Regions from separate parts of the Mesorhizobium sp. M0663 genome, predicted to be linked through region 2. Evidence: predicted binding sites of a transcription regulator. Region 2 holds the regulator's gene; the other holds the start of a gene.
What was found. The regulator PhoB, encoded in region 2, activates phosphate uptake and scavenging genes when phosphate is short. The targets are predictions, from matches to a motif close to TGTCATNNANCTGTCAT.
Positions count from the first base shown of each region.

Region 1 (3,413 bases), on a different contig from region 2:
ATCGGTTCTTCGAAGCCAATGGTCATTTCAACGCGCTGATCGGCTGCAACACCTGGACGGCGGCGGCACTGCGCACGGCCGGGCTGCGCACCGGCTGGTGGAATCCGCTGCCGGCCTCGCTCGGCCTGTCGATGCGGCTTTACAATTGAAGAGGGTTCCGGCTGATCAACGCCGCGATCCTTCGCGCCCCCCTCTGTCCTGCCGGACATCTCCCCACGAGGGGGGAGATTAGCGGCTTCGGCGCCTTGCTAGGTCATGCAACCTTGAAGATTGGCGAAAGCCAATGTGATGGCCAATCTCCCCCCAAGTGGGAGAGATGTCCGGCAGGACAGAGAGGGGTGCTGTCCAGGGCGCTGTCCCTCCAGCCTGTCGTGCGTATCATCGCGCGCCATCGTCCAACGCCCGCCAGCCATAGAGCCAGTCGAGATCGGCGGCGAGTTTTTCGGGCGAGCGCATCGCCAGGAACAGGTTGCGGGCCATCGCCACCGGCCCGGCCGCATGCCAGGCGAGGCGGTTGACGACGCCGCGGCGGGCGACCTGGGCGACGCGCGGCCGCCGCGCCTGTTCCCAGGCGACAAGCGCGCTGCTGAGATCGGCAGGCGAGGTGGCAACGAAACCGGCAAGGGTTACCGCGTCCTCGATCGCCATCGCCGCGCCCTGTGCGGCAAACGGCGTCATCGCATGCGCCGCATCGCCGATCAGCGCGATGCCTTCCGGCGTCGTCCACCGCCGCTGCTCGACGGTGTGGATCGGCCATGCCGTCCATGGCGCGGCCTCGCTCGCCAGACGGACCAGCGCCGGCGCGGTACCGCGCATGGCGCTGGCGAGAATGGCGGGGTCGGCATGCCCCGACCAGCCCTCGGCGATGCGCTCGCCCTTTGTGAAGGCAGCGAGGTTGAAGGCAGTGCCACGGCTGACCGGATAGGCGACCATATGGAAGCCGGAATAGAGGAATGCAGTAACACAATCGGGCGCACCGATCGCCGCAAAGGTTTGTCCAGCGGGGCTGTCGGCGGCCACCGTGGCGCGCCAGGCAAGCTCGCCCGAAAACCGGCTTCTCCGGAAATCGGCTGCGTTGCGGGCAATCGTTTCTCGCACCGACGACCAGACGCCATCGGCGCCGATCAAAAGACAGCCAGCCTCGACCGTGTCGCCATCAGCCGATGCAGTGACGGTAACACCTTTCGATCCGGCTGCGATGTCGGTCACCCGCGCGCCGGCGATCAGATCGATACCGGGCTGCTCCGAAACTCGCTGCATCAGCGCTGACTGCAGATCCGCGCGGTGGGCAACGAGATAGGGCGCTCCCCAGCGCGTTTCGGCCGCCTGGCCAAGCGGTACGCGCGCCAGCTTGCGCAGCGTGGCGGCATCCTTGAGCACGACCGCCTCCGGCCGCACCGCCGTAGCCAGCAGCCGATCGAGTACGCCGAGCTGCCGTAGGATGCGCGTCGCGTTGGGCGAAAGCTGGATACCGGCGCCGGCAGCCTCGAGGTGCTGCGCCTGTTCGAACAGTTTTATCCGATAGCCGCGCTCGGCGAAGGCCAGTGCCGCGGTCAGCCCGGCGACGCCCGCCCCGGCGATGACCACCTGCCGGGACTGCGTTTCCTGCATCAGGCTTGTCGCGAAAGAATCAGGCGGCCTGGTCGAGATAGAGGCAGCCCGGCGGCTGCGTTTCCAACGCCTTCAGCTTCGGCGAATAGCGATAGAGCGTCGAGCAATAGGGGCAGACTTTTTCATTGTCGTCGCCCATGTCGAGAAATACATGCGGGTGGTCGAAAGGCGGATTGGCGCCGGTGCACATGAATTCCTTGACGCCGATGTCGATTGCCGGATAGCCCGCATCGTTCTGGAAATGGGGAATGGAACCGCCTGCCATCGTCGTCTCCTGATCTTGTCGATTGCATCTGGATCATAACCCGTCTCTTTGCAAGATCGATGAAATGAAACTGTCGCAAAAGCCTGTCAGAGGATAAGTTAAGCCGGTTAAGGCTATGGTTGTCGAACGGTGTGGGAAGAGCGGAAACCATGAACGAACTGAAGCCGGTGCAGAACGAATTCATCACCGTCGAGGCGGCGAGCCGCGAAGGCGGCAATCCCGACCGCTTCGTCAACCGCGAGTTTTCCTGGCTGCAATTCAACCGGCGCGTGCTCGAAGAGTCGCTGAACGCCAATCATCCGCTGCTCGAGCGTGTTCGCTTCCTGTCGATATCGGCCGCCAACCTCGATGAGTTCTTCATGGTCCGCGTTGCGGGTCTTGCCGGCCAGGTGCGCGAGGGCATCGTGCTGAAGAGCCCGGATGGGCGCACGCCCGAGCAGCAGCTTGAACAATTGCTGCGCGAGGTCGAGCGCCTGCAGGAGGACCAGCAGAAAAGCCTTTCGGCGCTGATGCTGCTGCTCGACAAGGAAGGCATCGAGAGCATCACCCGCGATGCGCTGAGCAAGGACGAGAAGATCTGGCTCGAGGACCATTTCCAGGAGCAGGTATTTCCGGTGCTGACGCCGCTGTCGATCGACCCGGCGCATCCGTTCCCGTTCATTCCCAATCTCGGTTTCTCGATGGCGTTGCAATTGCGCCACCGTAAGAACGGCGAGGAAATGAGCGCGCTTTTGCGCCTGCCGGTGGCGCTGAGGCGCTTCATCCGCTTGCCGGATCGCAAGCGCCATGTCCGCTTCATCCCGCTCGAGGAGGCGGTCGGCCTTTATATCGGCAAGCTGTTCCCGGGCTACGAGGTCAAGGGTTCCGGCACGTTCCGTATCATCCGCGACAGCGATATCGAGGTCGAGGAAGAGTCCGAGGATCTGGTGCGCCTGTTCGAGACGGCGCTGAAGCGCCGCCGCCGCGGCTCGGTTATCCGGATCGAATTCGACCGGCTGATGCCGCCCGAACTGCGCGACTTCGTCGCCGGCGAGCTTGGCGTTTCGGCAAGCCGGATCAGCGTGCTCACCGGTCCGCTGGCGCTCAGCCAGATCTCGGAGATCGTCGCCGTCGCCCGCGACGATCTGAAGTTCACGCCCTACAATCCGCGCTTCCCCGAGCGCATCCGCGAGCATGGCGGCGATTGTTTTGCGGCGATCCGCGAGAAGGACATCATCGTCCACCACCCCTACGAATCCTTCGACGTCGTGGTGCAGTTCCTGCGTCAGGCGATGGCCGATCCAGAAGTGGTAGCGATCAAGCAGACGCTCTATCGCACCTCCAACGACAGCCCGATCGTACGCGCTTTGGTCGACGCCGCCGAGGCCGGCAAGTCGGTGACAGCGCTGGTCGAGCTCAAGGCGCGTTTCGACGAAGAAGCCAACATCCGCTGGGCCCGCGACCTCGAGCGAGCCGGCGTCCAGGTCGTCTTCGGCTTCCTCGAACTGAAGACCCATTCGAAAATGTCGCTGGTCGTGCGGCGCGAGGATGGCAGGCT
Region 1 is NZ_JAMYPX010000006.1:232,370-235,782, forward strand. Features, by position in the region: gene NKI54_RS15015 (TIGR02117 family protein) at 1-149, shown strand, start outside; gene NKI54_RS15020 (FAD-dependent monooxygenase) at 379-1,611, opposite strand; gene NKI54_RS15025 (zinc-finger domain-containing protein) at 1,631-1,876, opposite strand; gene NKI54_RS15030 (RNA degradosome polyphosphate kinase) at 2,026-3,413, shown strand, end outside.
Region 1: NKI54_RS15030 (RNA degradosome polyphosphate kinase) is a predicted target of PhoB. The motif match lies at 1,937-1,953, and genes of this name have one in related genera.

Region 2 (3,413 bases):
GCCAAGATCGAGGAACTGATCGACGAATTGCAAGCCGACTACACGATCGTCATCGTCACCCACAACATGCAGCAGGCGGCGCGCGTGTCGCGCCAGACCGCCTTCATGTATCTGGGTGAACTGGTCGAGTTCGACCGGACCGAGAAGATCTTCACGTCGCCCCGCGAGAAGCGCACGCAGGACTACATCACTGGCCGCTTCGGCTGAGCCGTTCCGATCATGCATATGAGGACAGGACCATGGGCGAACACACAGTCGCTTCTTTCGACGAGGATCTCGAGCAGATCAGCAAGCTGATCCGCGACATGGCCGACCTCGCCGGTTCGATGGTCGGCGGGGCGACCAAGGCCCTGTTGAATTCCGACAACGTGCTGGCGCAACGCGTCGTTTCCGACGACGCCATCATGGATGCGCGTCAACGCGAACTGGACGACCGCGCCATAACCCTGATCGCCAAACGCCAGCCGATGGCCCACGATCTTCGCCATGTGGTCGGAGCGATCCGCATGGCGGGCGACCTCGAACGCATCGGCGATCTTGCCAAGAATATCGCCAAGCGCGTGAGTGCGGTCGGCCTCAGCGCCACGCCGCGGGACCTGTCGCATTCCATCGACGCGATGGCGCAGCTGGTTCTCATCCAGGTGCAGGGTGTCATCGAGGAATATGCTGCAGGCGATGCGGCCGCGTTGGCCAAGCTGCGTGCCGCCGACGAGCGCATCGACGTCAAATACACGTCCGTGTTCCGCGAGCTCTTGACCTACATGATGGAAGATCCGCGCAACATCACCGCTTGCACGCACCTGCTGTTCTGCGCCAAGAATCTGGAGCGGATCGGCGACCATGTCACCAACATCGCCGAAAATGCGTATTATGTGCTGACCGGCGAGCAATTGCCGGTCAATCGTCCGAAGCAGGACGAAACGACAATGTCCGCACCGGTGACATGATGGGGGTGCCCAGCCGATGATCGCACCACGCATAATGGTGGTGGAGGACGAGGAGCCGTTGGGTGTGCTGCTCCGCTACAATCTCGAATCCGAAGGCTACCAGGTCGAGGTGGTGACACGCGGCGACGAAGCCGAGATCCGTTTGCAGGAGAATGTGCCCGACCTTTTGGTGCTCGACTGGATGATACCAGCGGTTTCCGGCATCGAGCTCTGTCGTCGGTTGCGGGTGCGCCCCGAAACCGAGCGGCTGCCGATCATCATGCTGACCGCGCGCGGCGAGGAGAGCGACCGGGTGCGCGGTCTTTCGACCGGCGCCGACGACTATCTGGTCAAACCGTTTTCGACACCGGAATTCATGGCCAGGGTCAAGGCGCTGCTGCGGCGCGCCAAGCCGGAAGTGCTGTCCAGCGTGCTGAAGGTCGGCGACATCGTGCTCGATCGCGAATCGCACAGGGTCTATCGCAAGAAGAGCGAAATCAGGCTCGGGCCGACCGAATTCCGGCTGCTCGAGTTCATGATGCGGCATCCGGGCCGTGTCTTCTCGCGCAGCCAGTTACTCGATAATGTCTGGGGCGAGACAATCTACATCGACGAACGCACCGTCGACGTGCATGTCGGGCGGCTGCGCAAAGCCGTCAACAACGGCCGGATGCCGGATGTCATCCGCACCATCCGCGGTGCCGGCTATGCGATCAGGGAAGATTGACCCGCCTGGTCAGGCTACGTTCTTTCTGACGCTGGGCCTCATTTGCGCGCCCGGCGCGAAAATCTCCTGGTCGACGAAGCTTAACGCCCGCATCGCGCAGCCTTCGCGGATCAGCGGCAATTCGTTCGGCTCTGTATCGAAGGAGATCGAGCCTGAATGCTGGCCGCCGGCGGTCTGGGCGATTGCCTTCCGCAAGGCCGGCTCGATCAGATCGAAGGCGGCGGCACTGGCGCCGACCATCGCGACCGGTGCCGGATCGATCAGCGCGAACAGCGAGCCGAGACCGAAACCCAGCGCTTCGCCGGCCTTGCGGTAGGCCTCGCGTTCCGGCCCATCTTTCTCGCGCGCCTGGGCCGCCAGTGCTCGCATGTCGGCGTCGCTGACGTCGGCGACCGGTTCGCTGTCTTCGCTCATCTGCCTGGCGTTGCGCCAGATGGCGTAGTTGCCGGCATAGGCCTCGATGCAGCCGCGCCGCCCGCAACGGCAGAGCGCGCCGCCCGGACGATGGATCATGTGGCCAAATTCGCCGCCCGAGGAATGCGTCCCGGTGAACAGTTCGCCCTTCAGCACCAGCCCCATGCCGATGCCATGCGAAAGCAGGATGGCGATGAAGTCGTCGCGATAGCGATCCGGATTGCGCCAGCGCAAAGCCACCGCCATCATGTTGCAGTCGTTCTCCACCGTTGCCGGGATGCCGAATTCGTCCTCCAGCATGTCGGCAAAGGCGATGTCGGTCTGCGGCGTGATCGGCGACCACAGCATGGCGCGTGCAGGGGAGTCGGTAATGCCCTGAATCGCCAGGGCGATGCGGGCGACACTGCGGACGTCAAGGTCTGGATCCTGCAGCCGGCGCCGGACGATGGCCATGCATTCACGGATCAGCTCGTCGCGCGGCATGGTCAGCGTGTCCAGCCGGCGCTGTTCCTCGGCGACCACCTGTCCCGTATAGTCGATAATGGCGGCCGACAGGAAATTCAGCGACAACACCACGGTCAGCACCGCCGCCGCTTCCGGGTTGAGGGCGAGGCCGACCTGCGGACGACCGCGTTTCAACGAAACGGGCTCGCTTGCCTTGCTCTCGGCGAGGATGCCTTCCCGTATCAGGTCGGAAGAGATCGCCGATATGGTCGAATGACTGAGGCCGGTGGTAGCTGCGATCTCAGTACGCGATGGCTGGCCGGCCCGGCGCACCGCCGAGATCACCATCGCCCGGTTGCGCCGGCGCAAATCGTCATGGCGGATTCCGACCGACATTGTTTTGCTTTCCTCCCGGTTGCCGCGGCCGCTCATGAACCGGAAGCCGTCGGTAATGTCCGACAAATAGTGTCGGATGCAGGCAAATAGTGTCAGATGCAGGTGGCGCTGTCATCGTTTATTCCGACGCTCGAAAAAACTCGCAGAGTCATCAAAATCCATCAGAATCGATGTTGACAGCAGCCGGAGATCGGGCCAGTATTTTTTCGAGGCTCGAAAAAATTAGAGCTTCTAAGCTGGTCTTTGAGCCAATTGGTCACGCCGTACGCGGCGCAGGGAGGATATGATGAAGAAATTCACGACCGCCATTCTGGCGGGTGTCGCCATGACGCTGGCGCTGGCGTCGGTGGCGCAGGCTAAAGACAAGGTCATCGGCGTTTCCTGGTCGAACTTCCAGGAAGAGCGCTGGAAGACCGACGAGGCCGCAATGAAGGCGGCCATCGAGGCCGCAGGCGACAAGTATATTTCCGCCGACGCACAGTCCAACCCCGGCAAGCAGCTCACCG
Region 2 is NZ_JAMYPX010000005.1:104,499-107,911, reverse strand. Features, by position in the region: gene pstB (phosphate ABC transporter ATP-binding protein PstB) at 1-207, shown strand, start outside; gene phoU (phosphate signaling complex protein PhoU) at 240-947, shown strand; gene phoB (phosphate regulon transcriptional regulator PhoB) at 964-1,653, shown strand; gene NKI54_RS12680 (ROK family protein) at 1,663-2,907, opposite strand; gene xylF (D-xylose ABC transporter substrate-binding protein) at 3,194-3,413, shown strand, end outside.